3 regions of the Pseudobacillus sp. 179-B 2D1 NHS genome follow, and region 3 is predicted to be linked to each of the others. Evidence: riboswitches for the same ligand, from Rfam matches in the RefSeq annotation. Region 3 holds a riboswitch; each other region holds the start of a gene.
The links. A riboswitch is a leader RNA that binds a small molecule or an ion and turns the genes downstream of it on or off. The one in region 3 is predicted to bind S-adenosylmethionine.

Region 1 (10,930 bases), on a different contig from region 3:
ACGATAATCCGCACTTCGCGTCCAGCTTGGATAGCAAAAGATTTCTCTACGCCCTCATAAGATTCGGCAATTTCCTCGAGTTTCTCCAGGCGGCGAATATAGTTTTCCAGCGTTTCACTGCGGGCACCCGGTCTGGCAGCGGACAGTGCATCGGCTGCAGCCACGAGTACAGCAATAATAGAAGTTGGCTCAGTGTCTCCGTGGTGAGAAGCAATACTATTAATAACAACTGGATGCTCTTTATATTTTGTCGCGAGTTCCACACCAATTTCTACATGGCTTCCTTCCACTTCATGATCGACAGCTTTACCGATGTCATGAAGCAAGCCGGCACGGCGGGCAAGTGTTTCATCTTCCCCAAGCTCTGCTGCCAACAAGCCAGTAAGGAAAGCAACTTCCATGGAATGCTTCAGCACATTCTGGCCGTAGCTTGTACGATATTTCAATCGACCAAGAATTTTAATCAAATCCGGATGTAATCCATGAACACCTACTTCGAAAGTTGTCTGCTCACCGACCTCCCGGATATGCTCATCTACTTCTCTGCGCGCTTTATCTACCATTTCTTCGATACGCGCTGGATGGATACGTCCATCCTGTACGAGTTTTTCAAGAGCAATCTTGGCAGTTTCCCGACGAATTGGATCAAATCCAGAGAGAATTACTGCTTCCGGTGTATCATCAATAATCAAATCAATACCTGTCAGCGTTTCCAGTGTACGGATGTTTCGTCCTTCCCGTCCAATGATACGACCTTTCATTTCATCATTTGGCAAAGTAACAACTGATACAGTTGTTTCTGCCACATGATCGGCCGCACAGCGCTGAATGGCAAGAGAAAGGATTGACTTCGCTTTCTTGTCTGCTTCTTCTTTCGCTCGGTTTTCTTGCTCTTTTGTCATTACAGCAATATCGTGCGCAAGCTCTTGCTCCGTTCGATCCAAGATAATCGAGCGGGCTTCGTCCCGAGTAAGACTGGCGATTCGTTCTAGTTCCGCCTGCTGCTTTTTGATCATCTCTTCCACTTTGCTGTCCATCTCTTCAATATGTTGTTGTCTCTCAGCAAGAATCTCCTCTTTTTTCTCGAGCTGTAATTCGCGTTTATCCAGCGATTCATCTTTTCGGTCGAGGTTCTCTTCCTTCTGTAACAAACGATTCTCTTGTTTTTGCAATTCGTTTCTTCGTTCACGAAGTTCTAACTCCGTGTCTGTACGAAGCTTGTGAATTTCATCCTTTGCTTCAAGCAGGGCTTCTTTCTTTAGCGATTCTGCCTCACGCTTTGCGTCGTCAATAATTTGCTCTGCAGCACTTTTAGCTCCTGCAATCTTTGATTCTGCAATGGACTTTCGAACAAAATAGCCAACAACTACACCGACGATTAGGCCAAGCAAAATGAAGATGATTGTAATGGGTTCCATCCTTTCACCTCCTCTTGCTATGAACTTTTGCCATGCTTTTAACATGTCGGCTGATACATTGTGTTATCATTTCAATATACAGCTTCTCATTTCCATTTTTAAGAGAAAAAAATGTAAAATATACATCTCAATTTTATAGTTGTGAAAATTTCTTGTCAAGAGTTTCATCACGGTAACAGTCTTCTTCGAGACTAATAAAAAACAAGAGGAGCGATGTCTCCTGACACCGCTCCTGTTTATTATTCGTCAAGCAAACTGAATTCTTCTGTCTCTTCTGCTTCCTCTACTTCTACAAAGTCAGCATCAAGACCATAATGCTGGCGGATCTTCATCATAATCTCCTGACGAACAGCCGGATTTTCCTTTAAGAACTGCTTTGCATTCTCACGCCCTTGACCAAGGCGTTCCTCATTATATGAATACCAAGCACCGCTCTTTTGAACAATATCTACCTCTGATCCCATATCGATGATTTCACCTTCTCTAGAGATTCCTTCTCCATACATGATATCGACTTCTGCTACACGGAACGGAGGAGCCACTTTATTTTTCACTACTTTAATCTTTGTTTTGTTTCCTACAATTTCATTTCCTTGTTTCAGTGCTTCAGCACGGCGAACTTCCAGGCGGACGGAGCTATAAAACTTGAGCGCACGGCCTCCAGGCGTTGTTTCCGGGTTACCGAACATAATCCCGACTTTCTCACGAATTTGGTTAATGAAGATTGCAATTGTTTTAGATTTATTAATAGCACCAGACAGCTTGCGAAGCGCCTGTGACATTAAACGTGCCTGCAGGCCGACATGGGAGTCGCCCATTTCTCCTTCAATTTCAGCCTTTGGAACAAGGGCTGCAACCGAGTCAACAATCAGGATATCGATAGCACCGCTTCGTACGAGAGCTTCGGCAATTTCAAGTGCTTGCTCGCCTGTATCCGGCTGAGAAAGCAACAACTCATCAATGTTGACTCCTAATTTCTGAGCGTATACAGGATCAAGCGCATGCTCTGCATCAATGAAAGCAGCTTGACCGCCGGCAGCTTGTACTTCAGCAATAGCGTGAAGAGCCACGGTAGTTTTACCAGAGCTTTCCGGCCCATAGATCTCAACGACCCGACCGCGTGGATAACCGCCTACACCAAGGGCTGCGTCAAGAGCAAGCGAGCCGCTTGGACTAGTGGAAATTTTCCGGTCTGTTTGTTCTCCTAATTTCATGATAGACCCTTTACCAAATTGTTTTTCAATTTGCTTTAAGGCCATATCCAATGCTGCTTGACGATCGTTCACTAAAATTCCTCCTTAAAATTAACAATCTATTAAGTAAATGCACAGTGACATGTTGTTTCATAATCTATACTAACTATACCTTTTTATTGAGACAATTTCAAGTAAAAAGCGAACATTTATTCGGTTTTTTTATTTTTCCTCCTGAGAAGAAGAATGGATAAGAAACTAGAAAAGTAGTAGAAGAAATAGCGGAAAAAAAGAAGAAAAAAAAGTAACTCCTGCTTTTTTATTTTATCATAAAAAAGCAGGAGAGGATAATTTTAAGCCTGTCATATTCTTTATTTAATAAGGAAAAGCGTTAAGCTTCTACAGCTACGCCAGTCGCTTTTTCAATCGCCTGATTCAAGTCAGCAATCAGGTCCTCAGTTGACTCCAGTCCGATGGATAAACGGATCATTTCTTCTTTCGTACCCGATTTTGCTAAGTCTTCACTGCTTAATTGCTGATGTGTGGTAGAAGCCGGGTGAATAATGAGTGACTTGCCATCCCCCACATTGGCAACATGTGACCACAGTTTAATGTTATCAATCACTTTTTTACCTGCTTCGCGGCCGCCTTTAATGCCAAATACAACAATAGAACCAAACGTATTAGCCAAGTATTTCTTCGCTAATTCATGAGATGGATGATCCTCCAAGCTTGGATGAGATACCCAATCTACTGCCGGATGATTTTTCAAATAATCGACGATAGCAAGCGTGTTTTCATGATGGCGCTGAATACGTAAATGCAACGTTTCCAGCCCTTGAAGCAACAAGAAAGCGCTATGGGCACTCAAGGAAGGGCCAAAATCCCGTAACAACTGTACGCGTAATTTGATAGCAAAGGCTGGGCCTTCCAGGTCCGCAAATCTTAAACCATTATAAGATTCATCCGGCTCCGTAAAGCCAGGAAACTTTTCACTGTTCCAATTGAATGTTCCTCCATCTACTACTATACCACCGATGACTGTTCCATGGCCGCTGATCCATTTCGTAGCGGAATGAACGACAATGTCGGCCCCTCGAACAAGCGGATTAGCTCCGTAAGGAGAAGCAAACGTATTATCTACAATGAGCGGAATACCATTTTCATGAGCAATATCTGCCACCTTTTCCACATCAAGCACATTCAAGGAAGGATTTCCGATAATTTCTCCAAACAGAGCTTTTGTTTTTGGAGTGATCGCTTTGCGGAAATTTTCCGGATCAGTAGAATCAACAAACTTTACATTAATCCCGTATTTAGGAAGCGTATTGGCAAAAAGGTTATAGGTGCCTCCGTATAAATTAGCTGCCGCTATAATTTCATCGCCCGCGTGAGCCAGATTAAGAATTGAAAAGGAAATGGCAGCCATTCCTGATGAGAGCGCCACTGCTGCTGCTCCCTTTTCCAATGCAGCCACACGCTTTTCAAACACATCTACTGTCGGGTTGGTAATACGCGTATAAATATTTCCTGGCTTTTGCAAAGCAAATAGGGCGTTAGCATGATCTGTATCTTCAAATACATAAGAAGTCGTTTCATAAATCGGAACGGCACGGGCGCCAGTAACCGGATCCGGCACTTGTCCTCCATGAAGTAAAATTGTTTCTTTGTTCCACTGTTCGTTTGTCATCATTAATCCCTCCCAATTATTAAATAAAGCGCTAGTAACCTGAAGAATAACTAAAAAGCCCTCTTCTGTTGTAAGAAGAGGGCTTTATTATAGGATCCTCCTCTTATCTCTCAGGCACATACGCCTGCAGGAATTAGCACCGTTTCAGACAATTTGTCTGAAGGTTGCCGGGCTTCATCGGGCCTAATCCCTCCACCGCTCTCAATAAGAGTACTTCTATTTAATTGCGTAACTCATAATCTCTTGGTTTTTATTATATAGCATAGCGATCAGAATAGTCAATAATATTCCGAATGTTTTCACTTATCTCCAGCAAGCTCAGCCAACAAATAATGACACCCATACTTAACTGAGCGCTTTCTAATTCCTTCGCGGCTGCCTACTAATTGGAGTTTAAATACTTTTGTTTCCCTGTGCTTTGAAGCAAGACCAATCCATACAGTACCAGGCGAGTGTCCTTCCGATTTATCCGGTCCCGCCACTCCGGTAAAGCTAATACCGAAGTCAGCATTCAAAAGACTGCGGACATTTTCCGCTAATTCAATAGCACACTGTTCACTAATGGCACCATAACTTTCAAGCGTTTCTGGCTTCACTTGCACGAGTTTTTCCTTTGCTTCATTGGAGTAGCAAACAATCCCGCCATTAAAGAAAATGCTCGCTCCGGGAATAGCTGTCATTTCACTTTGAAACAATCCCCCTGTTAAGCTTTCAGCTGCTGCTAACGTATGAGATGTTTCCTTTAAGCGCTCCGCTAGCTCACGGGCAATGGACGTATCATTATAGCCATAAAAGTATTCCCCGACCCGGCGAAGAATTTCCTCCTCTGCTTCTTGTATCATCTGTAAGGCGGTTTCTTCCGATTCGTGTTTAGCAGTGATTCGCAGTGTTACCTCTCCATCACCAGCAAGCGGGGCAATCGTCGGATTTTGTTGTGCGAGTAACAAATCCTCTACTTCTGTTTCTAAAGCAGATTCTCCAATACCAAAAAACCTTAATACGCGTGACTCTATTTTTTCAACTTTTTCAAGCACATCTAATAGCGCCGGCTTTCCATAGCGGACAAACATCGGCTGCATTTCCCGGGGTGGCCCAGGCAAAAGCATATAGAAATGATTCTTTCCTTTTACCATCATCCCTGGCGCCATGCCATGATCATTCGCTAAAACGAGACAGCCCTCCATGACCAGGGCCTGTTTTTTATTGTTTGGTGTCATCGGGCGCTTCGTTTTTACAAAGTAGTTTTCAATACTTTTTAAGGCCTCTTCGTTATAAACAAGCGGACGACCAATATGAGCGGCAATTGCTTCCTTTGTTAAATCATCCTTCGTAGGACCAAGCCCACCTGTAAAGATTAGCAAGTCCGCTCTTTTTTCCGCTTCCTTTATTGCATCGAGCACACGGCTACTATTGTCCCCAACAACCGTATGATAGTACACATTCACCCCAATTTCCGCTAATTGCTGAGAGAGAAACTGGGCGTTTGTATTTGTAATTTGCCCTAACAGCAACTCGGAACCAACTGCAATAATTTCTGCATTCATTTTTGTCATCCCTTCTCTTATTCAGGCCCTGTTAAAGATGAATATTGTTTTTTCGATAGTTGATTGTAGCAGAAGAAAGTGTCTTTAGCGGAGAAAGTGAGTCCTGGTAAGATGGCGCACAGACCGCCAGCGGAAAGCGTCCGCCTGCAGTATAAATCAACAAGCAAGTAATGGAACAGGGCCTTTATTAAAAATAAGGCTGCTCCATAAGCAGCCTTATTTTATATAGTATCGTGGTAAATTTTAAATACTATAAACACAACGGGGCTTACTTTGGAGCAACCTTTTCTTTTACTTTGAATGTTTAAACACGCCACGGTTAAGATAGAAGTAATCCCAGCCGGACCAAACGGTAAAGAATGCCGCTATCCAAAGGGCGATATCTGCAAATGGAATTCCTAATCCTTCAAATGGCGCATTATGAAGCAATAAAGCCGCAATGGCAATAATCTGCGCCCACGTCTTAATTTTCCCAAGCATATTAGCCGCAACCACTTCGCCTTCTCCAGCTAAGATTAACCGTAAGCCCGTTACCGCAAACTCCCTGCTGATAATAAGAATGACAATCCAGGAAGCAGCTAAATTAAAATCAACAAGCACGATTAAGGCTGCTGATACAAGTAACTTATCAGCGAGCGGATCTAAAAATTTCCCCAAGTTTGTGACCTGGTTTAATTTTCTCGCATAATAGCCATCAACCCAGTCAGTCGTTGAGGCTAAAATAAATAGCATGGCTCCCCAAAAGTGGGCAGCCGGCATGGTGGTACCAAATACTGTAAGGTCCCCCCAATTAAACTCAACTAACATGATCACCAAAAAGAGCGGGATCATTAAAATCCTTGAAACAGTAATTTTATTCGGTAAATTCACAGTCGACCCTCCAACTATTCTATCGACAGACAACTTACAAAGAAGCTATCCAAAAAACTGCCAAATTATTGTCCGGCAGGTTTCGCCTGAATAATAATGTCTTGTCTTACCTGTTTGGCAGCCGGAAGCTGATACGCCAGCGTTTCGCCGTTTACTTTAATTTCCGTATCCGGTGCAAAGCCAACGACAATTTTCGCTTCTGTCTGTCCTGTTAAATTAAATGTTTGCGACTGTCCTTTTGCCAACATATTATTATAATAGCTTTTTCCGCTTCCATCAGTTACTCCTATCCATGTCTCCCCTTTAGATAGAATAGTTACCTCGAATTTCTCTGCATTTTGAAGAACGTATGTGGCTTTTCTGCCGCTCGCCCCTGCTGCAGTTAAGGTTTGTGCAGGCTTAGCAGGCTCTTCGACTTTCTCTTCTTTTTTAGGCTCTTTGTTCGTTTCTTTTTTTGGCTCCTTGGCTTCTTTCTTATCATCCGTCTGGTCTTTCGGCTGTTCAACAACGGTTTCTTCCTTCACCGCTTTGTCATTAGAATCACTCTTAGGGATAAGAAACCAAACTAGAAAAAGTGCTCCGACAACAAAAGCCGTCACTAAAATCCTCGGTAAATATTCAAGAAGCTTGGACGGTTCAGCTGGCGCCGTCGTCCGTACTTTCTCTACTTTTGTCGCTCTTTGAGGAATTTCATCTTCATAGGAAGAGGGAATTTCATTTTTATATTCTTCAAACAATTGCTCATGGTCAAGCCCAACCGCTTCAGCATATTGCTTGATAAACGCCCGTACATAAAATTTGCCGGGCATCAGCTCATAATTCCCCTCTTCTATGCCCTTTAAATATCTTTTCTGAATCTTTGTCATTTCCTGCACATCTGCTAAGGATAGCCCTTTCGCCTCCCGTGCTTCTCTTAAGCGGTTTCCTAATTCTGTCACCCATAACACCTTCCATAATTAAAAGTTAAAACCACCAAAGTCCATATCCTGGAATAAGTTGTTCTTCTCCACCGGCTCGTATGTAATTTCTTCATCAGGATGATTGCGAAGTTCAATAATATAATCAAAGTCCTCTAAACTGTACTCGCTATTTTGTACAAAAATATCTGGATGTTCCACTACTTTAACGGCAGGCAGTCTCATAATTTCCCGAACGAGCTGCCAATGTCTTTCATTGGCTCTCTTTATCGATACAACCCCATCCATAATAAAAAGGTGATTTGGATTGTATTCGTCCCGAATTAACTGATCACGAACAGTTTGCTTAATCATTGTCGACGAAACGAATAACCATCTCTTATTGGCACAAACACTTGCCGCTACAATGGATTCTGTTTTTCCAACTCTTGGCATGCCACGAATGCCAATTAATTTGTGCCCTTCCATTTTATACAATTCTGCCATAAAATCAACGAGAAGTCCAAGTTCATCCCGAACGAAACGGAATGTTTTTTTGTCGTCCGCATCTCTTTGGATATAGCGGCCATGCCGGACAGCCATTCGGTCTCTTAGTTTAGGTTCCCTTAATTTAATAATTTGAATCGTGTCCATCGTCATTAAAATGGATTCAAGCCTTCTGATTTGGTCTTCGCTTTCTGCCAACATTAAAAGGCCGCGGCTCGCCTCATCCACGCCATTAATTGTTACAATATTAATGGAAAGCATACCGAGTAGCGAAGCAACATCTCCTAACAGCCCTGGACGGTTTTTAACAATTTTATATTCTAAATACCATTCTTTTTTGGACATAGATAACGCTCCTAGCGGCTTCATCAAAAAGCCCATTAATGATAATGTCTAGGTACTATCATATATGATTTATCTCTGTAATGAAAGAAAAAAGAGAGGGAAAAGCTCCCTCTCTTAGCGACTACCATTATTTTGAACTAATTTTACCATCATGCTTGCAATTGCTCTTTGTTCTTCTTCTGAAGCAACGGACCACAAATCAGATAATACTCTTTCCTGCTCGTTTTTCGGGTCGACTTTGTTGGCAAGATAATCACCAACTTGATAAGCCATATTATTGATTACATCATTGTTCATTCCTGAGTTTGTGGCTTGATTTAATTTGTCTCCCAAGAAGTTTTTCCATTCGTGCCAATTTTCGAGTACTGACATGTCGTTGTCCCTCCTTTATTGAGTTGCAACATTAGTTTGTTCCCCGAGAGAAAAATTATGCATATGAATCATGTGTACCAGCCGCCATTTACAGCAAGCACTTGACCTGTTATGTAAGAAGCTGCAGGTGAACAGACGAAGTAAACCGCTTCAGCTACTTCGGCTGCAGCACCAAGACGCCCCATTGGAATATCAGCTGCTATTTCTGCTTTTTCTTCCATTGTAAATTTTTCCATCATAGGTGTATTAACCGCTCCCGGAGCAATCGCGTTCACACGAATATTGGAAGGAGCTAACTCTTTTGCTAATGCCTTCACAAATGCAATTTGGGCGCCTTTTACCGTCGAATAAGCTACCTCACAAGCGGCCCCTGTCTGTCCCCACACCGAAGAAACTAAAACAACTGAGGGTGAAATTGCTTTGCGAAGCTTTGGAATTAACTTTTGCACAATGATCATAGGACTTTTGACGTGAAGCTGCCAAAGCTTATCCATTTCCTCTTCTTCAATCTCTTGAAATAAGCTGTAGTGAGCCGTTCCTCCTGCAAATACGGCAGCCTCCAGGGCAAATAACTGGCTCGACAGAAAGTGAGCACCTGCAGCAGAAGTTAAATCTGCCTGGATCGGGATCACCTCTGCTCCCATGTTTTCCAGCTCTTTTTGTAACGACTTTATTTTTTCTTTTCCTTTATAGTATTGCAAATACAAGTTCCATCCTTCTTTTGCTAGCTTCCTGGAAATTTCTTCTCCTATTCCTCCGCTCGCTCCTGTAACAAGCGCATACTTCTTCACTGTTTACTCCCCCATTCTCTCTACACAAGGAAGCAGCTGGACTCCCTTTCCCCATGATGTCATGAAAAAAGAGAATCCAGCTGCCCTGCTACCTATTTATGCCTGTTTAGGCAAGATATAAAAAGCGGTCAGGCGGTTTTCTGCCACCATTCGTTCGGCAGTGTTCTTTACATCTTCCAGCGTAATTGCTTCCAAGAGTGGCACTACTTCAAATAAATCCATTTCATTGAAGGCATAACGAATAAATTGATTGGCAATATATTCTGGTGAATTAACCGATCGTAAAAAAGAACCGATCTTTTTTCGAATAGACCGCTGTACGGCCTCTTCTGTTAGATGCTTTCCTTCTTTCGCTTCAAGCAAAATAGTACGAATGCGTTCTCCCAGCTCCTCCGGCTTGGTTGTATCTCCACCGACCATCGCAAAACCAAAGCCCTTCTCCTGGGTAAAGTCGTAATAAAATGTTTCATCAATTAGCCCTTCTCGATAAAGCTGATAATAGAGCGGGGAACTTTTTCCAAAAAGTATATCAAGCAATATATTCATCGTCAGTTCCCGCTTTTGTAATTCTTTTCCCTGCAATTCAGTATCGATTGCTTTGATACCAACTTGACACTTCGGTAATTGAACATTCATTTTAAGAACTCGTTTTTTCTCGTTAACCTCTTCTGGCTCCTGCTCTATCAAACGTTTGATTTCCTCTTGCTTTTGATACTCTTTTTTTGCTTGATTTTCGCGAACGAACCCAATGGTTTTCTCGGGATCAACCGAGCCAACTATAAACAAAAGCATGTTGCTCGGGTGATAAAACGTGCGATAACACTCGTATAAGTGATCTTTTGTAATTTCTGCGATGGATTCTACCGTACCAGCAATATCAATCTTTACTGGATGGTTGTGGTACATATTCTCAATAAGGCCAAAATAAGCCTGCCAGTCTGGATTATCATCATACATACGTATTTCCTGACCAATAATGCCCTTTTCCTTTTCCACTGTCTGTTCAGTGAAATACGGATCTTGGACAAAGTTTATAAGTGTCTCTAGATTGTCCATTACTTTGTCTGTGCTGGAAAACAGGTAGGCTGTTCTCGTAAAAGAAGTAAAAGCATTCGCTGAGGCGCCTTGACGGCTAAAATATTGAAACACGTCGCCATCTGCTTTCTCAAACATTTTATGCTCCAAAAAGTGAGCAATCCCATCTGGTACCCGGACATACTCGCTCCCTCCCTGTGGGATAAACTGATTGTCAATGGACCCATACTTTGTCGTAAAGGTAGCGTATGTTTTATTAAAGCCTTTTT
Region 2 (10,930 bases), on a different contig from region 3:
CGAAGAGAGGGTTCGAATTTCCCGGAGGCAAGGTAGAAGAAGGGGAAACGATTGAAGAGGCAGCCAATAGAGAAGTGTTTGAAGAGACAGGAGCATTCATCGAAGAATTGCGGTTTGTGGGCGAGTATTTTGTGAGAAGGCCAAAAAATCCCTTTGTAAAGGCGATTTTTTTTGCGAAAATAAGGGAAATAGAAAAAAAAGACGACTATTTGGAGACAGCTGGTCCAGTTTTGTTTGGCCAAAACTTGCGTGTAGAAAGAATGGCTGAGTGTTTCAGCTTTTTAATGCAAGATGAAGTGGTTGAGAGGACATTGGATTTTTTGCTCGATAAACAATGGCTGAAATGAGAAGGAATGGGGTGATGAAATGGAAAGAATAATTGAAAGCTTTCGTTTCCCTTCCCCAAATCCGCATGTTATCCTATCGATGGTTACTTACTGGTCGGACGGATTAAAAGTCAAGGGGCTTCTGGCAGAACCAGCAACAGAAGGTACATATGACGGTTTTCTTTATTTGCGGGGCGGAATAAAAAATGTGGGGATGGTTCGCCCTGCCCGCATTGCTCAGTTTGCTTCTGAAGGTTTTATCGTTTTCGCTCCTTTTTATCGTGGCAATCGCGGTGGAGAAGGGAATGAAGATTTTGCTGGAGAAGATAGAGAAGACGCCTTTGCTGGTTTCGACCTGTTGGAATCCCATCCGCGTGTAACGAATCGGGTCCATATTTTTGGATTTTCTAGAGGTGGGGTCATGGCATTGCTCACTGCTCTTGAAAAGGAACAGGCTGCTTCGGTGGTAACATGGGGAGGAGTAGCTGATATGGTATTAACCTACCAGGAAAGAAAAGATTTACGCCGGATGATGAAAAGGGTAATTGGAGCGAGCCCTTATAAACAGGAAGAGCTATATAATTGGCGTACCCCACTTTATCAACTTGAGAGGCTAAAAGCGCCTGTCCTGATTATCCACGGATTAAAAGACAAAAATGTTTCACCTGAGCACGCATTTCGTTTAGAGGAGAGGCTGAAAGAAGTAGAACATCCGGCTGAAACATGGTATTTTGATCAATATGATCACTATTTCCCACCGGCAATTAACCGAAAGATTGTAGCTGATTTATGTGAATGGATGAAAAAACAAGATAAAAAAGAATAACAAGGAGGGGACTGGCATGGGGATGCCAATGGAACTAAATACAATGATTGTGACAAAGGGGAAGGAGCATAGAAAAGAAGAAAATTTATTTTCCTTGAAAAAAGAAGGATACCGCTTGTACCCTATAGATATTCCTATTCATGTTTATAAAACAAGAGACGGAGATATTACGGGCACAGCTATTATTGAAAAAATTGAATGGCAAAAAGATCATACAGAGATTACATACAGGCTGATTTCCTTAAATTCAACAAACTAATAAACAGAGCGGCGGAAGCGATTTCAGCCGCTTTTTTATTATAGACTGTACAACTAGAAAGGAGATGAGGTCAGATGGCAAGAAAACGAGCATTCACGGAGGAAGAACTACTAGACGCAGCAGAGAAGCTCATCATTGAGCACGGCTATAATGGTTTTCACTTAAAAAGACTCGCCGAACATCTTGTTTCGGGTGCACGCAGTACAATATATCAATACTTCTCCAATCGTGAGGAGGTGGCGGCTGCCTGTATGAAACGAGCGATGGACCGAACAGTCAGCAGAGCATCCAGGGTAGACGAAAAAGAACCCATACCAGCCCTTCGCCAATTACTACGTATTTATATGGATGAAGCCGATCTTCACTTTATTCTCGGTGACATACGTAAAATCGATGTGTCGCAATCGAAGAAAGCAGAAGAGCTGGTGGGAGAAGTGATGGAGATGCATCAGGCATTGAGCTTACAACTGGAGCGGCTATTTAAGCAAGCGCAGCAGGAAGGGGACATTCGTGAAGATGTACCGTTTGCCATACTGGCGAGTTTATTTTTTCAGCTGATTAATACCCCAAATGTATTGGCATTGCCGATAGAGGAATGGGCTGATTATTTATTTGAAGTTTGGTATAGAGGGAGCGGATTAAATTGAAGCTCCTTTTTAAACAATTATATTTGACACATATGTCGGTTTTAATTTTAAATAAAAAGAAGGAATAAAATTTAACAAAAGGGGGAGGAAAAATGAAAAAAATACTTGGAGCGTTAACTGATTGGATATCAACAAGAAAAGGCATGTGGACAGTCTTAATCATTTGGCTGTTGATTGCAGGGCTGTTAAGTAGCATCGCCCCAAGCTCACGTGATTACAGTGTTTCCTCCATTGAGTCACTCCCAAGCGATTCGCCAGCAATAGAAGCCGCAGAAAAAGTAAACCAGTACTTTCCGAACGATGAGGGCGTGCCAGCTATTCTTGTCTTTAGTGCTGGCAACAAAAAAATTGAAACTGCCGAGCTCGCTAAGGTGGTCAAGGCGATTAAGCAAAAACAAATAAACCATTTAAAGGAAATAGTGCCCTTCGACCAGCTTCCTCCACCCGCACAGAACCAATTTTTATCAAAGGACCGCTCAGCTGCAGCTATTCCATTAAATTTTAAAGAAGGCCTGGAAAATGATCAGTTAAAAAAGGGAATTCAATCAATAACTTCAACAGCTGAAAAGGAAGCAAGCGATCTTCAAGTGCGTGTAACCGGGCCAGCAGGTATTGCAGTAGATACAACTGCGCTTTTTTCTCAAGCAGATATTGTACTCTTGTTGTCCACTGTTGGACTCATCTTAGTATTGCTTATTGTTATTTATCGTTCCCCATTGCTAGCTTTTATCCCATTGCTTGCCTCAGTGGTCGTTTATGCGGTAACCGACCGTATTTTAGGGTTATATGGAAAAGCTGGCTTAGAAATGAGCAGCCAGTCACTGTCTATTATGACGATTTTGCTGTTTGCAGCGGTAACGGACTATTCATTGTTTGTGCTAGCCCGTTATCGAGAAGAATTAAAGCGGCATGAAAGCAAGTTTGAAGCGATGAAACATGCTATGCGCGAGACGGGAGAACCGGTCTTTTTCTCAGGAGGAACTGTGCTTGCAGCTATGCTCGTACTCTTCTTCGCTGTCATTGGGGATTATCAAAACTTTGCCCCAATTTTCGCTACCGTCATGGCTGTTATTATGCTTGCTTCCGTCACGCTGGTTCCTGCATTATTTGTGTTGTTTGGCAGAAAAGCATTCTGGCCGAAGGTACCGAAAGCAGGGGACAAAACTGAAAGAGATAGCGGGTTCTGGAACCGGATCGCCCGGATAGTGTCAACAAAGCCGATTGCTATTGGCAGTATCGTTATCGCGCTGTTACTGCTAGCTTCACTTAATGTATTAAATGTTAAATATGAATTTAACACGTTAAAATCCTTTCCGGACAATATGCCGTCACTTGAGGGATATGAAATCATTGAACAAAAATTTGCGGCAGGAGATCTTGCTCCCACAATAGTCTTATTTGAAGGAACAGGAGATATGACAAAGCTTACGGCCGAGCTTGAGAAGCAGGAGAATGTGGCTAAGGTACGGCTCCAAGCTTCAACAGAGAATAATAAAGCGCATGAATTGTCGTTATCATTCAACGGAAGCCCCTATGAACGGCCGGCTATGGATGCGCTTGCCAGTCTGCGAAAGAAGTCAGAGAAGGTCATTGCTGATTCCGGAGCAAAGGGAACCCTTTATTTCGCTGGAGAGACAGCAGAGAAGCTGGATGACCGTACGTTAAACAGCCGTGATCTTAAAGTAATTGTTCTGCTGGAAACACTATTGATTTTTGTCATGCTGGTGATATTGACCCGTTCCGTTAAAATGCCCCTGTACATGGTCGGTACCATTCTGCTTTCATTTTTAGCTGCCCTTGGTATTGGGATGTTTTTAACAAATATGCTATTTGGCATTGATGCCATCAGCACAAGGGTGCCGCTTTACTCATTTATCTTTCTTGTCGCACTGGGCATCGATTATAATATTATTTTAGTATCACGCTATATGGAAGAGCGAAGCAGCCATTCTTTAAAAAAAGCAGTCAACACTGCTGTTGCTAAAACAGGGGGGGTTATTTCGTCTGCCGGCATTATTTTAGCTGCGACCTTTGCCGTATTAATGACACAGCCAATAGAAATTTTATTTGTCTTTGGTTTTATTGTCGCCGTCGGAATATTAATTGATACATTTATCGTGCGCGGTTTGCTGCTGCCGGCTTTACTTATGATCTTTGAAAAAGATCGGGCAGACACGCATTCAGAAAAGGAACCTGTTCGAAAAGCGGACAGTTAAAGTCATATACAAAAAGAGGCCTCTGCTATTTAGCAGAGGCCTCTTTTTGTATATTAGATTTGTGGTCCGCCAAGTTCAATAATTTCCTTTGAGACGTTGGAGAACTTCTTGAAGTTTTCACGGAACTTGCCAGCAAGCTCTGCTGCTTTTGTCATGAAAGCATCTTCATCAGCCCATGCCTTGCGCGGAATGAGAACATCATCCGGCACACCAGGTACATGAAGAGGAATTTGCAAGCCGAATGTTTTTGTCGTATACGTTTCTACGTTATTTAATTCGCCTTCGAGAGCTGCTTGGACCATAGCACGTGTATACGCAAGCTTTACGCGGGAACCAACGCCATACTCGCCACCAGTCCAGCCAGTGTTTACAAGGAACACTTGAACGTTGTGCTCATCAATTTTCTCACCAAGCATTTCCGCATAGCGTGTAGCTTCAAGCGGAAGGAATGGTGAACCGAAGCAAGTAGAGAATGTTGCTTGCGGAGAAGTGACACCGCGCTCTGTACCGGCAAGTTTAGATGTATAGCCGCTTAAGAAGTGGTACATCGCTTGCTCTTTAGTTAGCTTGCTGATTGGAGGCAGTACGCCGAATGCATCAGCTGTTAAGAAAATAATTGTATTTGGATGGCCAGCTACGCTTGGATCAACAATGTTATCCATTGCTTGTAGCGGATAAGCGGCACGCGTGTTTTCTGTCAGGGTGTTATCATCGTAATTTGGAATGCGAGACTGTTCATCAAGCACTACATTTTCAAGAACCGAGCCGAAACGGATGGCATCAAAGATTTGTGGTTCCTTCTCACGGGAAAGGCCGATTGTTTTTGCATAGCAGCCGCCCTCAATGTTAAATACACCATTAGAAGACCAGCCATGTTCATCATCGCCGATTAAGCGGCGGTTCGGGTCTGCACTCAAAGTTGTTTTCCCTGTACCAGAAAGACCGAAGAATAGGGCCACATCACCTTCATAGCCAACGTTGGCTGAGCAGTGCATAGACAGAATATCATTTTCAGGAAGCAAGTAGTTCATTACAGAGAAGATCGATTTTTTCATTTCTCCTGCATATTCCGTTCCACCGATCAAAACGATACGGCGCTCAAAAGAAATGATAATAAATGCTTCTGATTTTGTTCCGTCTACTGTAGGGTCTGCTTTAAAGTTCGGAGCAGATACGATTGTGAAGCCTGCTTGATGATCTTTTAATTCTTCCTCAGTTGGACGAATGAAAAGTTGATGAGCAAACAGATTATGCCATGCATATTCATTGATCACCTGAATTGGTAAACGATGGGTTGGATCTGCCCCTGCAAATCCTTTGAAAATAAACAATTCTTCTTGTTCCTTTAAATAATTGATCACTTTAGTGTATAATTGATCGAAGACTTCAGGGGAAATTGGTTCGTTAACCGGTCCCCAATCAATTTTGTCCTTTACTGAAGGCTCTTCAACGATAAATTTATCTTTAGGAGAACGGCCAGTATATTTTCCCGTTTCAGCACATACTGCTCCAGAAGCAGTTAACACGCCCTCTTTACGATTAAGTACTTTTTCTACGAGCTGCGGCACAGATGGCTGCATTGTTACGTTATCACCTTTTAAAAGTTCCAAAATTTCACTTGAAACACTTACAGTCTTCATAAATTAATAACCATCCTTTATCTGAAATTAAATAATTGTTATCGCATTATTTGTTCAAAAATAGTATAACACATTACATTTAATAGTCTATACTATTCACTTATTTTTTTGCGACTTTTTTTATTTACAGATTGTCCGATTTCCTATAAAAGAAACCGAAAAAATGAAGAGATTTTATACGAAACCAGTTGACATTGTCGAACGGATTTCGTATGATGTAACCTTGAACGGATACTCTTATCCTGAGCTGGCGGAGGGACAGGCCCGATGAAGCCCGGCAACCTGCTTGATTGTGATTGGTAGTTATATCGACTGCCGGCACTTATACAATATAAGTTTGTACTCAAGACAAAGGTGCTAACCTGCAGCAAGGGCAAACCTTGAACGATAAGAGTGAAAGGCCTATGTTGATAAGACCAACCTTTCCTCTCTTTATTTCAGGAGGGGTTTTTTTATTTTAAAAGGGTAAACTTAGGGGAAATGAGTACCGTACCATTATCGATCGGCAGTAAGTTGATCATTTTAAGGAGGAAGTTTCATGACTAAAAATCGTCGTCTCTTTACTTCAGAGTCAGTCACTGAAGGGCATCCGGACAAAATTTGCGATCAGATTTCCGATGCTATCCTAGATGAAATCTTATCAAAAGATCCAAATGCGCGTGTCGCAGCGGAAACATCTGTTACAACTGGACTCGTACTCGTAGCAGGGGAGATTACAACCTCTTCGTACGTGGATATTAATAAAATTGTTCGGGAGACAGTTAAGGAAATTGGCTACACTCGTGCAAAATACGGTTTTGATGCCGATACATGCGGTGTGTTGACATCCATTGATGAGCAGTCACCTGATATTGCAGCGGGTGTGAACGTGGCTCTTGAAGCACGTGAAGGCCAAATGAGCGATGAAGAAATTGAAGCGATTGGTGCGGGTGACCAAGGCTTAATGTTCGGTTTTGCTTGTAATGAAACAGCAGAATTAATGCCGCTCCCGATTTCATTGGCTCATAAATTATCCCGTCAATTAACGAGAGTTAGAAAAGAAGAAACGTTATCGTATTTACGTCCAGATGGTAAAACTCAGGTAACAGTTGAATATGATGAAAACGACAAGCCAGTAAGAATCGATACAATTGTTATTTCGACACAGCATCATCCGGAAGTTGCGCTTGAACAAATTCAAAGCGACTTGCGCGAGCATGTCATTGACCCGATGGTCCCTGCAGAATTAATCGATGAACATACAAAGTTCTTTATCAATCCAACAGGCCGTTTTGTTATCGGCGGACCTCAAGGAGATGCGGGCTTAACAGGCCGGAAAATTATCGTGGATACATACGGTGGTTATGCACGCCATGGAGGCGGAGCATTCTCCGGTAAAGATCCAACAAAGGTAGACCGTTCAGCAGCTTATGCAGCTCGTTACGTAGCAAAAAATATTGTTGCGGCCGGCCTTGCTGATAAATGTGAAGTCCAGCTCGCCTATGCGATTGGTGTAGCTCAGCCTGTTTCAATTGCTGTCGATACGTTCGGCACAGGAACGGTTTCTGAAGATGTGCTTGTTGAACTTGTTCGCAATAATTTTGATCTGCGTCCAGCGGGCATTATTAATATGCTTGGACTGCGTCGTCCAATTTATAAACAAACAGCCGCTTATGGACATTTTGGTCGTACAGATGTGGATCTTCCTTGGGAAAGAACAGACAAAGCTGAAATCTTAAAAGATCAGGCATCAAATTAATAAGCAGCAAAAAGCCTGGAGACTCTTTAACGGTCTTCAGGCTTTTTTTGTATGCTTTTATAGTACTGTCCTTTTTCTACGTACTCTCTGACAATGCGCTCCATATCTTTTCTGTCTTCCTCATTCACTGGGCGAATCACTTTTGCCGGCCGGCCAAATGCCACGGAGTGAGGAGGAATGACTTTTCCCTGGGGAACAAGACTACCGGCCCCGATAAATGCTCCTTCACCAATTTCTGCATTATCAAGAATGATGGAACCCATACCGATTAAAGCTTTTTTTCTAATTTTACAGCTGTGCAAAATAACTTGATGGCCGACTGTGACTTCATCTTCAATAACAAGCGGGTTGTTCGGGCTTTGATGCAATACAGAATTATCCTGAATGCTCACTTTTTTGCCGATTACAGTCGGGGCTACATCCCCGCGAATAGAAGTATTAAACCAAATATTTGTTTCTTCGCCAATAGTTACATCTCCCGTAATTGTTACATAATCGGCGATATAAGCAGAATCAGCAACAATAGGAGTTTTATTGTTATAAGGATAGATCATTTTTTCTCTCCTCCTTTTATGTTTCCTGCAACAGAAAGCAGGATGGACTTGCTTATTATTTTATCTAAAACGATTTGATTTGTATAATAGAAGACAAACGTATAGGATTACAAAAAGCCGGAGGAAGATGCTTGATGTGGAAATGGGAAACAGAACAACAGCCGAAAGGTGTCATCGTTATGATTCATGGGGCGATGGAGCATCATGGCCGTTATGGTTGGCTGATTGAAATGTGGCGCAGAAACGGCTTTCATGTAGTGATGGGCGACCTGCCCGGCCAAGGCATGACATCGAGAGCTAAAAGAGGACATATTTCATCATTTAATGAGTATATAGAGGAAGTAAAAGACTGGGTGCAGGCAGCGTATCAATTTGATTTGCCTTTATTTATATTAGGACATAGCATGGGAGGGCTAATTGCTATTCGTCTGCTGCAGGAGATGGAAGTGGAGACAGCAGGCGTGATTTTGTCATCGCCTTGTCTCGGTATGAATCATACGCCACCTAAAGTAATGGATATTCTATCGCACGGTTTGAATTCACTCTCGCCCTCAGTGAAGTTTTCTTCCGGACTGACAGTTGAAATGGCGACAAGAAATGAAGAGGTAAGACAAGCAGATAAAGAAGATTTGCTTTATGTAAATAAAGTGTCAGTTCGCTGGTACCGCGAACTGCTTCAAGCCATCAAGACGGCTGATTTAAAGACAGGGGCAGTGCCTGATGTTCCGCTTCTTGTCATGCAGGCGGGGGATGACTTGATTGTCGATAAAAAAAGCGTCAGAAAATGGTTTCACCGGCTCGATTTGTCAGAGATGCATTATAAAGAGTGGCCGGGACTCTATCATGAAATATTTAACGAGCCAGAGAGAGAGGAAGTTTTCCATTATGCGAAAGGGTTCGTGGAAAATCGGTTGCGTTTACTAGGATATGTGATTGAGGAGTGAGGTGACACAATGCCTGTACCAGTAACGCCGCTTCATCTAATGCACAATATTTATAAAAAAGTGTTTCCTGTCGTGCATGAACAGCTGCAATATTGGAAAGAGAAAGCAGGGATGATTCCAAATAAAGAACTGCGCCGCCAGGCTCTCTCCAGCATTGAACATAAGACGTTTCATTGCGAAGGAGGAGCTGTGCTGGCATTATTGTCGAGAGACCGGCTCGTTCAGGCTGTCCGCTTTATTGTTACCTACCAGACCATCAGTGATTATCTCGACAATCTTTGTGACCGCAGTACGTCCCTTGATCCAGCTGATTTTGCTGCGCTTCATGAATCGATGGAAGATTCTCTGACGCCGGGCGTCCCGCTTCGTGATTACTACCGTGGCCGGATGGATCAAAACGATGGCGGTTACTTATCTGAGTTAGTGACCACATGTCAGTCTGTGCTCGCTGGAATGAAGGGGTATGAGGTGATTGCCCCTCACCTTAAAGAGCTATGCCGTTATTATTGTGATTTACAAATACATAAGCATGTTAAAAAAGAAGAACGAGAGCACCGCCTGATTAAATGGTTCGAAGAGTACCAAGATGAGTGGCCGCAAATGGAATGGTACGAATTCTCTGCTTGTACCGGTTCGACGCTTGCTATTTTTTGTTTAGTATCATACGGCTTAAATGAGCCATTAAGCCATGCGCAGGCACAGCAAATAAAAAACAGTTATTTTCCCTATATACAGGGGCTTCACATTCTGCTTGATTATCTGATTGATCAGAAGGAAGACCGGGAAGGTGGAGATTTAAATTTCTGTTTTTATTATCAGGATGAAAAACAATTGTTTGAGCGGCTCGTTTATTTTATGGAGAAGGCGGACGAGCAGATAGAAGGGATAAAAGATTCTCGCTTTCATAAACTGATCAATCGTGGACTGCTAGGTGTGTATTTATCGGATAGCAAAGTTTATGAACAAACAGGCATTTACAAGCTCTCCAAAAAAGTCATTCGCAGAGGCGGAGCAGTTTCCCGCTTTTTCTATTTTAATGGCCGAATGTACAGATACGTGCAGCAAGTATTCCCGCGATTGTTCCATAAAACAACATTTCGTTGAAGAAAGATGGACAGAAATAAAAGGAGATGGCGCAGTGAGTTTACAATTAAGCATATTGGATCAATCGCCAATTTCAGAAGGGATGGGAGCAGAGGAAGCCCTAGCGCAAACCGTTCAGCTTGCTCGTCATGCTGAAGCGCTAGGATATGAACGTTTCTGGGTTTCAGAACATCATGACGCTTCAAGTCTTGCTGGATCTTCGCCAGAGGTATTGATGGCTTATTTGGCAGCTAAGACTAAGGCCATTCGCATTGGTTCCGGAGGAGTCATGCTTCCCCACTACAGCCCCTACAAGATAGCGGAGAATTTCCGAGTGCTCGAAGGGTTGGCTCCTGGCCGAATTGATGCGGGGATAGGTCGGGCACCGGGTGGCATGCCAATGTCTTCTTTGGCGCTTAATAGAGGCGAATATCGCCAAGTGGACCGTTTTCCTGAGCAGATTGATGAATTACTAGCCTATCTTGCGGGAGATGAAGAGAATATACCTTACCCAGGACTGAAAGCCACACCGCTCATTCAAACAAGGCCGGATGTCTGGCTGCTTGGCTCCAGTCCGGCAAGCGCCCTCCTTGCGGCAAAAAAAGGATTGCCATACACATTTGCCCAATTTATCAACGGAGAGGATGGGCAAGAGAGTCTGGCTGCTTATCTGAACTCCTTTCAGCCGTCGCCCTGG
Region 3 (10,930 bases):
ACGCATTTTGCGCAATCAGAACTTGGCGACATCGTGTTCGTTGAGCTTCCATCTGTAGGAGATGAAATCACAGCTGACGAACCATTTGGTAGTGTTGAATCTGTAAAAACAGTTTCCGAGCTATATGCTCCTGTCAGCGGAAAAGTTGTTGAAGTAAATGAAGAGCTTGATGATAATCCTGAATTCGTTAATGAATCACCATATGAAAAAGCATGGATGATCGTTGTCGAATTATCTGATACTGCGCAGCTGGATAACTTAATGACAGCTGAACAGTATGATGAAATGACACAAGAAGATTAATGAAATGAGAAAAGGACACTTCCGGTTTAGGGAGTGTTCTTTTGCAATTTCTTACTAAATAAAGGACAATTAAACTGTGAGGCAAGATATTCAGACGGTGGAGGGATATTCATGCGTACAGAAAAAACAATCGTTGTAGAAGGGGCTTCGGATCGGAAGAAAGTACAAGAAATTGTAAATGAGCCGGTGGACATCATTTGTACGAATGGAACAATCGGGCTGAGCCGGCTGGATGAGTTAATTGAAAGCTTGGAAGGACAAGATGTATATATCCTTGTTGATGCAGACCGCGCCGGGGAAAAGCTGCGTCAGCAATTTATCCGTGAATTTCCCGAAGCTCACCATTTATACATTGACCGTGTCTATAAAGAAGTCGCTACTGCTCCTTACCGCCATCTGGCTTCTGTATTATTAAGTGCCAACATTGATGTACATGGGGAGTTTTTACAAAAGGATGGATGAAATGCAAAAGGAACAAAATATAAACGAATTAATCAGGACGAATCACTTAGTAGCCATCTATGCGTATACACCGCTGTGCGGAACGTGCCAATTAGCTGGAAAGATGGTCGACGTTGTCGAGAAGGTAGACAACGGCTTTATATGGGCCCGCATGGATGTGAATTATCATGAGAGCTTTGCGATTCATCATGCGATTGAAAGTGTCCCATGTCTGCTTATATTTAAAGAAGGGGAATTAAAGGAAAAGATTTATGCCTTTCAGTCGGTTCCTCATATATATGAGAAGTTAAGTCAATATATATGATTGCTGCTTCCTACAGGGAGGCAGTTTTTTATATAGGCATGTTTGACGAAATATGCGAATGAGTGCGCACTTTGTCGAGTAATTAATAAAGGAGATTTCCTCCTCTGCTTGGAAGTTATTAAGTAAAGCTAAAGCGAACAGAGGGGGAAATAAAATGAAAGAGAAATTGTTAGCTGTACAGGCAGCTTGCCATGGTAGAACGCATATCTGGCCATTGCTCCCGCTCGAACCTGTACACGTGCTGCTGGTAGGAGAAAGTGAGAGCTGGCTGCTCGTGATCAGCCATCAGGGAATGCAGCTTTCAAATAGCAGCACGGATCATTGGCATTTACGGTTGAGGGGTGGGCTTGAACCGCTCTTAGAGGGGCAGGGTCAGCTGCGCTTGTATGAAGCGATGGGGGCAGTCGAGGTGTCAGGATTTTACCGGGTTAAGCTTTGGTTTGAATCGTTCCTTTGGTTATGCCGCCCTTATTATGAAAAGTTTGATACAGCATAAAAACATTTTTTTAAAGAATAATTGACAATTTTCGTAGAATAATGATAAAATCAAATCCATTAAGAACAACATATTGCATACAGCTCTTATCAAGAGAGGTGGAGGGATGTGCCCGATGAAGCCCGGCAACCGTCAACAGCGAGCGCTTGTTGAAAAGGTGCCAATTCACACAAAGCGTTTTGCTTTGGGAGATGAGAGAAAGGAATCTACTAAAGAACACCTTTCTGCTCATTTTGCAGAAAGGTTTTTTATTTTTTCGGGTGGAATGGAGGAAAACCGCCGCATGATTTCAATAAAAAATGTAAAAAAAGTCTTTTCCACAAAAAATGGAAAAGTGACAGCAGTAGATAATATTGACTTAACGATAGATAAAGGCGAGATTTTTGGTGTAATTGGTTACAGTGGAGCTGGGAAAAGCACACTTATCCGGATGCTGAACGGTCTTGAAAATCCGTCTTCGGGCTCTGTTGTTGTTGCGGACCGGGAGATATCAAAAATCCGGGGAAGCGAGCTGCGTCAGGCGCGCCAGGAGATCGGCATGATTTTCCAGCACTTTAATCTTCTTTGGTCAAGAACGGTGCGAGATAACATTGCCTTTCCGCTAGAAATTGCGGGTGTGTCGAAAGAAGAGCGCCTTAAGAAAGTGGATGAGTTGATTAAATTAGTTGGTTTGGAAGGAAGAGAAGACGCTTATCCTTCACAATTGAGCGGCGGACAGAAGCAACGCGTCGGTATTGCCCGGGCGCTCGCAAATGACCCGAAAGTTCTGTTGTGTGACGAGGCTACCTCAGCACTTGATCCGCAAACAACGGATGCTATTTTAGATCTGCTTGTTGATATTAATAAACGTCTTGGATTAACAATTGTGCTCATCACTCATGAAATGCATGTCATTCGGAAAATTTGCCATCGGGTGGCAGTAATGGAAGCAGGCCGTGTCGTAGAACTTGGTTCGGTGCTCAACGTTTTCAAATCGCCCGAGCAGCCAATTACAAAGCGGTTCGTTCAACAAGTGACCGAGCCAGAAGAATCAAAAGAAACCATAGAGCACTTGCTTGAACAGTTTCCAAATGGCAAGGTAGTCAAGCTTACTTTTATTGGTGAAAGTGCAGAGCAGCCAATCATTACGAATTTAATCCGTCAATTTAACATAGCGGTAAATATCGTCCAAGGGAAAGTGTCGCAGACGCAAAACGGTGCGTATGGTTCACTATTCGTTCATTTAACGGGTGAACCAGAGGAAGTGGCACAAGCAGTGGCCTATCTCGACAAGCAAGAAGTCAGCTCGGAGGTGATCCATCATGCTTGAACAATGGTTCCCTAATGTTGATTGGGAAAAAATGTGGGAAGCGACAAATGAAACCCTTTATATGACGGGTATATCCGTGGTGGCTACCTTTATTTTGGGCATACTCCTTGGTCTGCTGTTATTTTTGACAGCTAAAGGAAATATATGGAGCAATAAAGTAATTTACAGCATTGTCTCTGCTTTTGTTAATATTTTTCGTTCCATTCCTTTCATTATATTGATTGTTTTATTAATTCCATTTACAAAAGCGCTTATCGGTACAATGATCGGTGAAAATGCGGCACTGCCAGCCCTTATCATCGGGGCAGCTCCTTTCTATGCGCGCATGGTTGAAATCGGCCTGCGTGAAATTGACAAAGGAGTCATTGAGGCAGCGCGAGCAATGGGAGCAAAAACGAGTACGATTATCTTTAAAGTACTGCTTCCTGAATCAATGCCAGCGCTTGTTTCTGGGATTACTGTTACAGCGATCGCTCTGGTTGGCTACACGGCCATGGCAGGTGTGATTGGAGCTGGCGGTCTGGGGAATCTTGCTTATCTGGATGGATTCCAGCGCAGCCGGAATGATGTCACTTTGGTTGCTACGATTATTATTTTAATCATTGTGTTTGTGATTCAATTGATTGGTGATCTTATTACTAATAAGTTAGATAAAAGATAAATTTTAGGAGGGGAAGAAAGATGAAAAAGTGGTTGCTTACTTTGTTAACTGCAGTAGTTGTGTTTGCGTTGGCTGCCTGTGGCGGCTCAGATGATAAGAAAGATGAGAAAGCAAAAGAAGGCGGCAAAGAAGATAAGGAAATCGTTGTTGGTGCTTCGAACGTACCACACGCGGTGATCTTAGAAGAAGCTAAGCCGTTGCTTGAGAAAAAAGGTTATGATCTGAAGGTTGAAACATTCCAAGATTATGTATTACCGAACAAGTCTTTAGAAGAGGGAGATTTGGATGCTAACTATTTCCAGCATATCCCTTATCTTGAGTCTCAAAAGAAAGAGCATGGCTATGATTTTGTAAATGCTGGCGGCATTCATATTGAACCGATCGGTGTATATTCTAAGAAATATAAAACCCTTGAGGAACTTCCAAAAGGGGCAACTATTTTAATGAGCAGCTCGGTTGCAGACCACGGACGTATTTTAACCATGCTTGAAAAAGAAGGACTCATTAAATTAAAAGACGGCGTAAAGAAAGAGGAAGCGACAGTTGAAGATATCGCGGAGAACAAAAAAGATTTGAAGTTTGATTATAATTATGAAGCCGCTCTTCTTCCACAGGCCTATAACAACGGAGAAGGCGATGCAGTTCTCATTAACTCTAACTATGCAATCGATGCTGGTTTAAATCCGTTAAAGGATTCAATCGCTATTGAAGACAAAGATTCACCATACGTAAACGTTATTGCTGTCCGCAAGGGCGATGAAGACAAAGAAAAAATCAAAGCGCTGGTAGAAGTCCTTCATTCAAAAGAAATTCAGGATTTTATTTTGAAAGAGTGGGGCGGAGCAGTCGTACCGGTTAACAAATAAAGATAAAAACACCTGCAAGGAGTCCCTTGCAGGTGTTTTTATCTTTCATCGTAAAGGCCAGTTCTCTGTTTGGCTGAAAAATCTTTTCTTATTCTTTATTTGAATAAAGCTTTTTTACTTGCTGCATATTAAAAAAGATAAAAACAGAGGAGGCTATCCTATGGACAGAGAAGTTTTAACATCAACAGAAGCAGCGTTATTAGAATATAAAGAGGGGCTTGGCACATTTACAAAAAAAATGCCTGGGCTCGCTGGTCATTTTAATGCATTTACGGCAGAGTGTTTTAAGGAGGGAGAAATCGGCCAAAAAGAAAAGCAGCTGATTGCTCTCGGCATTAGCGTCTATTCACAAGATGAATATTGCATCCTTTATCATGTGAAAGGCTGCTTGGATCAAGGGTGCAGTGAACAGGAAATTTATGAATCGCTTGGTGTGGCCGCAGCTTTTGGAGGTGGGGCGGCAATGAGCCAGGCAGTAACACTTGTACAGGAAGCGATCGATGAATTAAAAGTAAATCATTAAAACGACAGAATGGGGACTCTTTCGGAAAATTAAGAATCAAGCAGGATATGGTTTAAATTTTGAGAATGGGGTTATATAAAAGACAGGAAGCACGCAAAATCACGCGTGAGCAGGTAAGAGCAGTTCATATGCCTTTTGTGAAAAAAAGGAAAGACTGTTACGATAGTTCCTGTAAGAAAATTTCATTCTAAAAACCGAAAGGATTGATTCCCCATTAACTCGTTAAACTCACTGAATTTGCAGTACACAGACAGTATGGAAAAGGCTATGCATGGATCCCGTGGAGTTGGATATGAGGTGTACCGCCAAAATCATGAAGTGAGAATGAATGTTGAACGTCAACGTGAAGAGGAATATGTGGAGAGCCGACGAATGGTTGCTGATCACAACCGTAAATTTACGAACCATCTTTCATAATAAAATTGCATATAAGTAAACCTTCAAATTTAGCGTATGAGCCGACTTTGAAGGTTCAAAACAAAATTACCGCAAATATTGAAAACGACTGTCTTTGAAGCCATAAAACTCGCCAGGAGCGAAATTGCTATAGCAATAAAGAACGCGGAAGTTTGCCAACCATCTGAAAGCCAGCACACATGCTGGCTTTTTCTATGATTCAAAAAGAAAATCTATTGTAAATAAGATAAATAAACAAGGGAGAAACTAAGAAAAATGGCTCCCATTTCCCTTGATTTCATATGAAGGATGAACTATCATCAAATATCCGGGACAATTCAGTCAGACCGGTTGAATATAATTTTCATTTGTTATAAGATTGTAATGAGAATAAATTGAGAATGATAATAAACATCGATTTGCTTCGATGATTACGGAGGTATGGACATGACAGCTTCAACATTAACAATTAAAGATTTACACGTATCCATTGATGGAAAAGAAATCTTAAAAGGTGTAAATCTTGAAATAAAAGGTGGAGAGTTCCACGCAATTATGGGACCAAATGGAACAGGTAAATCCACTTTATCTGCAGCTATTATGGGTCATCCTAAATATGAAGTAACGAGCGGAAGCATTGAATTGGACGGAGAGGATGTTCTTGAAATGGAAGTAGACGAACGCGCGCGTGCCGGTCTCTTCCTTGCTATGCAATATCCAAGCGAGATTAGTGGAGTAACGAATGCCGATTTCCTTCGCTCTGCTATTAATAGCCGCCGTGAAGAGGGAAATGAAATTTCTTTAATGAAATTTATCCGTGAAATGGATTCAAAAATGGATCTATTGGAAATGGACCAAGACATGGCACAACGTTACCTAAATGAAGGCTTCTCAGGCGGGGAGAAAAAACGTAATGAAATTTTACAATTGATGATGATTAAACCGAAAATCGCGATCCTTGATGAGATCGACTCAGGGCTTGATATTGATGCTTTAAAAGTAGTAGCTAAAGGAATCAATGAAATGCGCAGCGAAGATTTTGGCTGCTTAATGATCACTCACTATCAGCGTCTTCTTAACTATATTACACCTGATGTAGTTCATGTTATGATGCAAGGCCGTGTCGTGAAATCAGGTGGAGCAGAGCTTGCTCAACGCCTTGAAGCGGAAGGGTACGATTGGATCAAACAAGAGCTAGGCATCGAAGACGAAACAGTAAGCCAGTAAGAACAAAAAGCAGAGCCGCCTATTCTGGGAAGACAAGCATAGGGCTTCCATTCCCAAAAAAGACGGAGCTGTACAAAGAAAAGCGGTGCTGCCTTTTTTGGGACAATACATGTAAGCCATTCTGGCTGTGTGGCATGTTTCAGCTACACAGCTAGAACAGGTTATACCTTGAGAGGCAATGCAAAATAAAGAAGCGGTTTTCTTTATCGATAAACGAAAGTTGGATAACTAGGAGGACGGACATGACTGTAGAAACAAACCTACCAGTAGATCGAGAGTATATCCGCTCTTTTTCAGCAGAAAAAGGCGAGGGACAATGGCTGGCTGATTTACGCCTGACAGCCCTTGAAAAAGCGGAGGAATTGCCGCTGCCAAAAGCAGAAAAAACGAAAATTACGAATTGGAACTTTACACAATTTCCTTCTCATACAGTAACGAGTGAGCCATTTGCTTCTCTTGAAGAGCTTCCGGAACAGGTAAAGTCGTTAATCAATCTTGAAGAGGTTAATAAAAACCTTTATATTCAACGCAACCAGACACCGGCTTTCCTCGCTATTTCCGAGGATCTGTCAGAACAGGGTGTAATTTTCACAGATATTGCCACTGCTGTTCGCGAGCATAGCGATCTTGTTCAAAAGTATTTTATGACTAGCGTAGTGAAACCGGACGAACATAGACTCACAGCTTTGCATGCAGCTTTAATGAATGGTGGAGCTTTTCTATATATACCGAAAAACGTTGAAGTTAAAGAACCAATTCAGGCTGTGTATATTCAAGATAACGAGAAAGCCGTGTTGTTCAATCACGTGCTTGTTGTAGCGGATGACAATAGCTCAGTGACTTACGTAGAGAACTATGTGTCGACGGTTACACCTGAAAATGGAGTAGTAAATATTGTGGCAGAAGTGGCTGCCGGTACAAATGCCAAAGTTGTTTATGGTGCTGTTGATAATTTGGCAAGTGGGGTAACAACCTATGTGAACCGCCGCGGAGTTACAGGCCGTGACGCTCGCATTGAATGGGCGCTAGGCATGATGAATGATGGTGACACAGTCTCTGAGAATGTTACGAATCTGATTGGAGACGGCTCATTTGCCGATACAAAACAAGTGGTTGTCGGTCGTGGCAGCCAATCTCAAAACTTTACTACTAAAGTCGTTCATTTTGGTAAGCATACAGAAGGTTACATCTTAAAGCATGGTGTGATGAAAGATGCCGCTAAGTCTATCTTTAACGGTATTGGCAAAATTGAGCACGGTGCTTCTAAGTCAAATGCAGAGCAGGAATCACGTGTTTTAATGCTTAGTGAGAAAGCACGCGGCGATGCTAACCCAATCCTTCTCATTGACGAAGATGATGTAACAGCTGGCCATGCTGCCTCCGTTGGCCGTGTAGATCCATTGCAGCTATACTATTTGATGAGCCGAGGAATCGACCGTAATGAAGCTGAACGTTTAATCATTCATGGATTTTTAGCACCAGTTGTTGAAAAAATGCCAATTGAAGGCGTGAAAAAGCAACTGACTGAAGTGATTGAAAGGAAAGTACGCTGATGAACGCCAAGGAAATTAAAAAATATTTCCCTATTCTTGATCAAGAAGTGAACGGTCATCCGCTTGTGTATTTAGATAATGCAGCGACTTCTCAAAAGCCTGTACAGGTAATTGAAGCGCTTGACAACTACTATCGTCAGTACAATTCTAACGTGCACCGGGGCGTGCATACACTTGGTAACCGAGCAACGGATGCCTATGAAGGTGCGCGCGATAAGGTACGTAAATTTATTAATGCAAGGGCTCGTGAAGAAATTGTGTTTACAAGAGGAACGACAACCTCTATTAACACGATTGCTCAAAGCTATGGACGGGCAAATGTAGGTGAGGGCGACGAAATCGTTATCACCTACATGGAGCATCACAGCAACATTATTCCTTGGCAGCAGCTTGCTAAAGAAAAAGGGGCGGTGCTGAAATATTTACCGCTTCAGAACAATGGAACAGTTTCGCTTGAAGATGTAAAGGAAATAGTTACAGAAAAGACGAAAATTGTTTCTATTATGATGGTGTCAAATGTGCTCGGCACGATTAACCCGATCAAAGAAATTACCGAGATCGCTCATGAAAAAGGAGCCGTCATGGTTGTAGATGGAGCACAGACTGCTCCGCATATGAAGATTGATGTTCAAGAGTTAAATTGCGATTTTCTTGCTTTTTCGGGTCATAAAATGTGCGGGCCAACCGGCATTGGTGTAATGTACGGCAAGAAGGAACTTCTTGAAAACATGGAACCGGTGGAATTTGGCGGCGAAATGATTGATTTTGTGGGGCTTAATGATTCAACATGGAAGGAGCTTCCTTGGAAATTTGAAGGCGGCACGCCGATTATTGCGGGAGCCATTGGCTTAGGCGCAGCTATTGATTTTCTTGAAGAGATCGGTCTTGATGAGATTGAGAAGTATGAACATCATTTAGCTGACTATGCAATGGAACGGCTTAGTACAATTGAAGGCATGACAATCTATGGACCGCTTGCCGGTGAAAAGCGTGCTGGACTTGTTACATTTAATTTGGCCGATGTGCACCCTCATGATGTAGCGACTGTGCTTGATGCGGAAGGAATTGCTGTTCGGGCAGGCCATCATTGTGCGCAACCCCTCATGAAGTGGCTGGAATGTTCAGCAACTGCAAGAGCAAGCTTCTATGTGTACAATTTGGAAGAAGATGTCGATAAGCTCGTCCAGGGACTCGTTAAAACAAAGGAGTATTTCAGTGATGTCTTTTAATAACTTAGATCAGCTGTATCGCCAAGTCATTATGGATCACTATAAGAATCCTCGTAATAAAGGACAGTTAGAAGACGGCACGTTAACCATTGATATGAATAACCCGACTTGTGGAGATCGCATTCATCTCACAATGAATGTAGAAGGTGGAAAAGTGTCAGAAGCGAAATTTGATGGAGAAGGATGTTCCATTTCAATGGCTTCTGCCTCCATGATGACACAAGCGGTTAAAGGCAAAGATATAGAGACAGCTTTAAAACTTTCAAAGGTCTTTTCAGAAATGATGCAAGGAAACGACTATCCAGATGATTTGGATCTTGGCGACATTGAGGCATTGCAGGGAGTAGCTAAATTTCCTGCCCGCATCAAATGTGCGACGCTTGCATGGAAGGCCATGGAAAAAGGCTTGTCTGAGCAAGAATAATAAAACTAACAGGAGGAATGAAACATGGCTAAAAAAATGCCGGAGATCGGGGATTACAAATATGGCTTTCGAGATAAAGACGTTTCAGTGTACCGTTCAGAACGCGGCTTGACACGTGAAATTGTTGAAGAAATCTCCAAATTAAAAGATGAGCCTGAATGGATGCTGGACTTTCGTTTGAAGTCGCTTGAGCATTTTTACAATATGCCTATGCCACAATGGGGTGGAGATTTATCCGCTTTAAACTTTGACGAAATCAACTACTACGTAAAACCTTCTGAACGGGCAGAACGTTCATGGGATGAAGTGCCGGAAGAAATTAAACAAACGTTTGATAAGCTTGGTATTCCGGAAGCAGAGCAAAAGTACCTCGCAGGTGTTTCTGCTCAATATGAATCCGAAGTAGTGTATCACAACATGAAGGAAGACTTAGAATCACTTGGGATCGTCTTTAAAGATACAGATTCTGCATTAAAAGAAAACGAAGAGATTTTCCGCAAATACTGGGCGACAGTCATTCCGCCAACTGATAATAAATTTGCGGCATTGAATTCTGCTGTATGGTCAGGCGGTTCATTCATCTATGTACCACCAGGCGTGAAGGTAGATACACCGCTGCAAGCCTATTTCCGAATTAATTCTGAAAACATGGGGCAATTTGAGCGTACGCTAATCATCGCTGACGAAGGGTCTTCTGTTCACTATGTAGAAGGATGTACAGCACCGGTTTATACAACAAATTCTTTGCATAGTGCGGTGGTCGAAATTGTCATCCGCAAAGACGCCTATTGCCGTTATACAACTATTCAAAACTGGGCTAATAACGTATATAACCTTGTAACAAAGCGTGCGGTATGTGAAGAGAATGCAACTATGGAATGGATCGATGGAAATATCGGTTCAAAATTAACAATGAAATATCCAGCGGTTATTTTAAAAGGCGAAGGCGCACGTGGTTTGACGTTGTCCATTGCTATTGCCGGCAAAGGACAGCATCAGGATGCAGGTGCCAAAATGATTCATTTAGCGCCAAACACGTCCTCTACAATCGTGTCAAAATCAATCTCAAAGCACGGTGGAAAGGTCACATACCGCGGTGTTGTCCATTTTGGCCGCAAAGCCGAGGGGGCACGCTCTAACATTGAGTGTGATACACTTATTATGGATAACCAGTCGA

Region 1: it holds a riboswitch for S-adenosylmethionine, as region 3 does, so the genes downstream of both, ACH0BF_RS07740 (O-acetylhomoserine aminocarboxypropyltransferase/cysteine synthase family protein) here and ACH0BF_RS20880 (methionine ABC transporter ATP-binding protein) in region 3, are expected to answer to the same signal.
Region 2: it holds a riboswitch for S-adenosylmethionine, as region 3 does, so the genes downstream of both, metK (methionine adenosyltransferase) here and ACH0BF_RS20880 (methionine ABC transporter ATP-binding protein) in region 3, are expected to answer to the same signal.

Annotation. Positions count from the first base shown of each region.
Region 1 is NZ_JBIQDP010000006.1:2,769-13,698, forward strand. Features, by position in the region: gene rny (ribonuclease Y) at 1-1,418, opposite strand, end outside; gene recA (recombinase RecA) at 1,658-2,704, opposite strand; gene ACH0BF_RS07740 (O-acetylhomoserine aminocarboxypropyltransferase/cysteine synthase family protein) at 3,003-4,301, opposite strand; SAM riboswitch class I at 4,402-4,512, opposite strand; gene ACH0BF_RS07745 (competence/damage-inducible protein A) at 4,601-5,845, opposite strand; gene pgsA (CDP-diacylglycerol--glycerol-3-phosphate 3-phosphatidyltransferase) at 6,137-6,715, opposite strand; gene ACH0BF_RS07755 (helix-turn-helix domain-containing protein) at 6,781-7,653, opposite strand; gene ACH0BF_RS07760 (YmfK family protein) at 7,672-8,463, opposite strand; gene ACH0BF_RS07765 (DUF3243 domain-containing protein) at 8,578-8,835, opposite strand; gene ymfI (elongation factor P 5-aminopentanone reductase) at 8,904-9,626, opposite strand; gene yfmH (EF-P 5-aminopentanol modification-associated protein YfmH) at 9,723-10,930, opposite strand, start outside.
Region 2 is NZ_JBIQDP010000008.1:160,754-171,683, reverse strand. Features, by position in the region: gene ytkD (RNA deprotection pyrophosphohydrolase) at 1-347, shown strand, start outside; gene ACH0BF_RS10610 (alpha/beta hydrolase family protein) at 367-1,152, shown strand; gene ACH0BF_RS10605 (DUF2584 domain-containing protein) at 1,169-1,411, shown strand; gene ACH0BF_RS10600 (TetR/AcrR family transcriptional regulator) at 1,486-2,058, shown strand; gene ACH0BF_RS10595 (MMPL family transporter) at 2,151-4,274, shown strand; gene pckA (phosphoenolpyruvate carboxykinase (ATP)) at 4,328-5,914, opposite strand; SAM riboswitch class I at 6,149-6,308, shown strand; gene metK (methionine adenosyltransferase) at 6,453-7,652, shown strand; gene ACH0BF_RS10580 (gamma carbonic anhydrase) at 7,679-8,206, opposite strand; gene ACH0BF_RS10575 (alpha/beta hydrolase) at 8,341-9,150, shown strand; gene ACH0BF_RS10570 (tetraprenyl-beta-curcumene synthase family protein) at 9,160-10,254, shown strand; gene ACH0BF_RS10565 (LLM class flavin-dependent oxidoreductase) at 10,289-10,930, shown strand, end outside.
Region 3 is NZ_JBIQDP010000027.1:51,778-62,707, forward strand. Features, by position in the region: gene gcvH (glycine cleavage system protein GcvH) at 1-303, shown strand, start outside; gene ACH0BF_RS20865 (toprim domain-containing protein) at 415-765, shown strand; gene ACH0BF_RS20870 (thioredoxin family protein) at 767-1,069, shown strand; gene ACH0BF_RS20875 (hypothetical protein) at 1,224-1,565, shown strand; SAM riboswitch class I at 1,649-1,763, shown strand; gene ACH0BF_RS20880 (methionine ABC transporter ATP-binding protein) at 1,849-2,874, shown strand; gene ACH0BF_RS20885 (methionine ABC transporter permease) at 2,867-3,535, shown strand; gene ACH0BF_RS20890 (MetQ/NlpA family ABC transporter substrate-binding protein) at 3,556-4,401, shown strand; gene ACH0BF_RS20895 (carboxymuconolactone decarboxylase family protein) at 4,562-4,924, shown strand; gene ACH0BF_RS20900 (YuzK family famiily protein) at 5,180-5,341, shown strand; gene sufC (Fe-S cluster assembly ATPase SufC) at 5,768-6,547, shown strand; gene sufD (Fe-S cluster assembly protein SufD) at 6,790-8,100, shown strand; gene ACH0BF_RS20915 (cysteine desulfurase) at 8,100-9,329, shown strand; gene sufU (Fe-S cluster assembly sulfur transfer protein SufU) at 9,319-9,753, shown strand; gene sufB (Fe-S cluster assembly protein SufB) at 9,778-10,930, shown strand, end outside.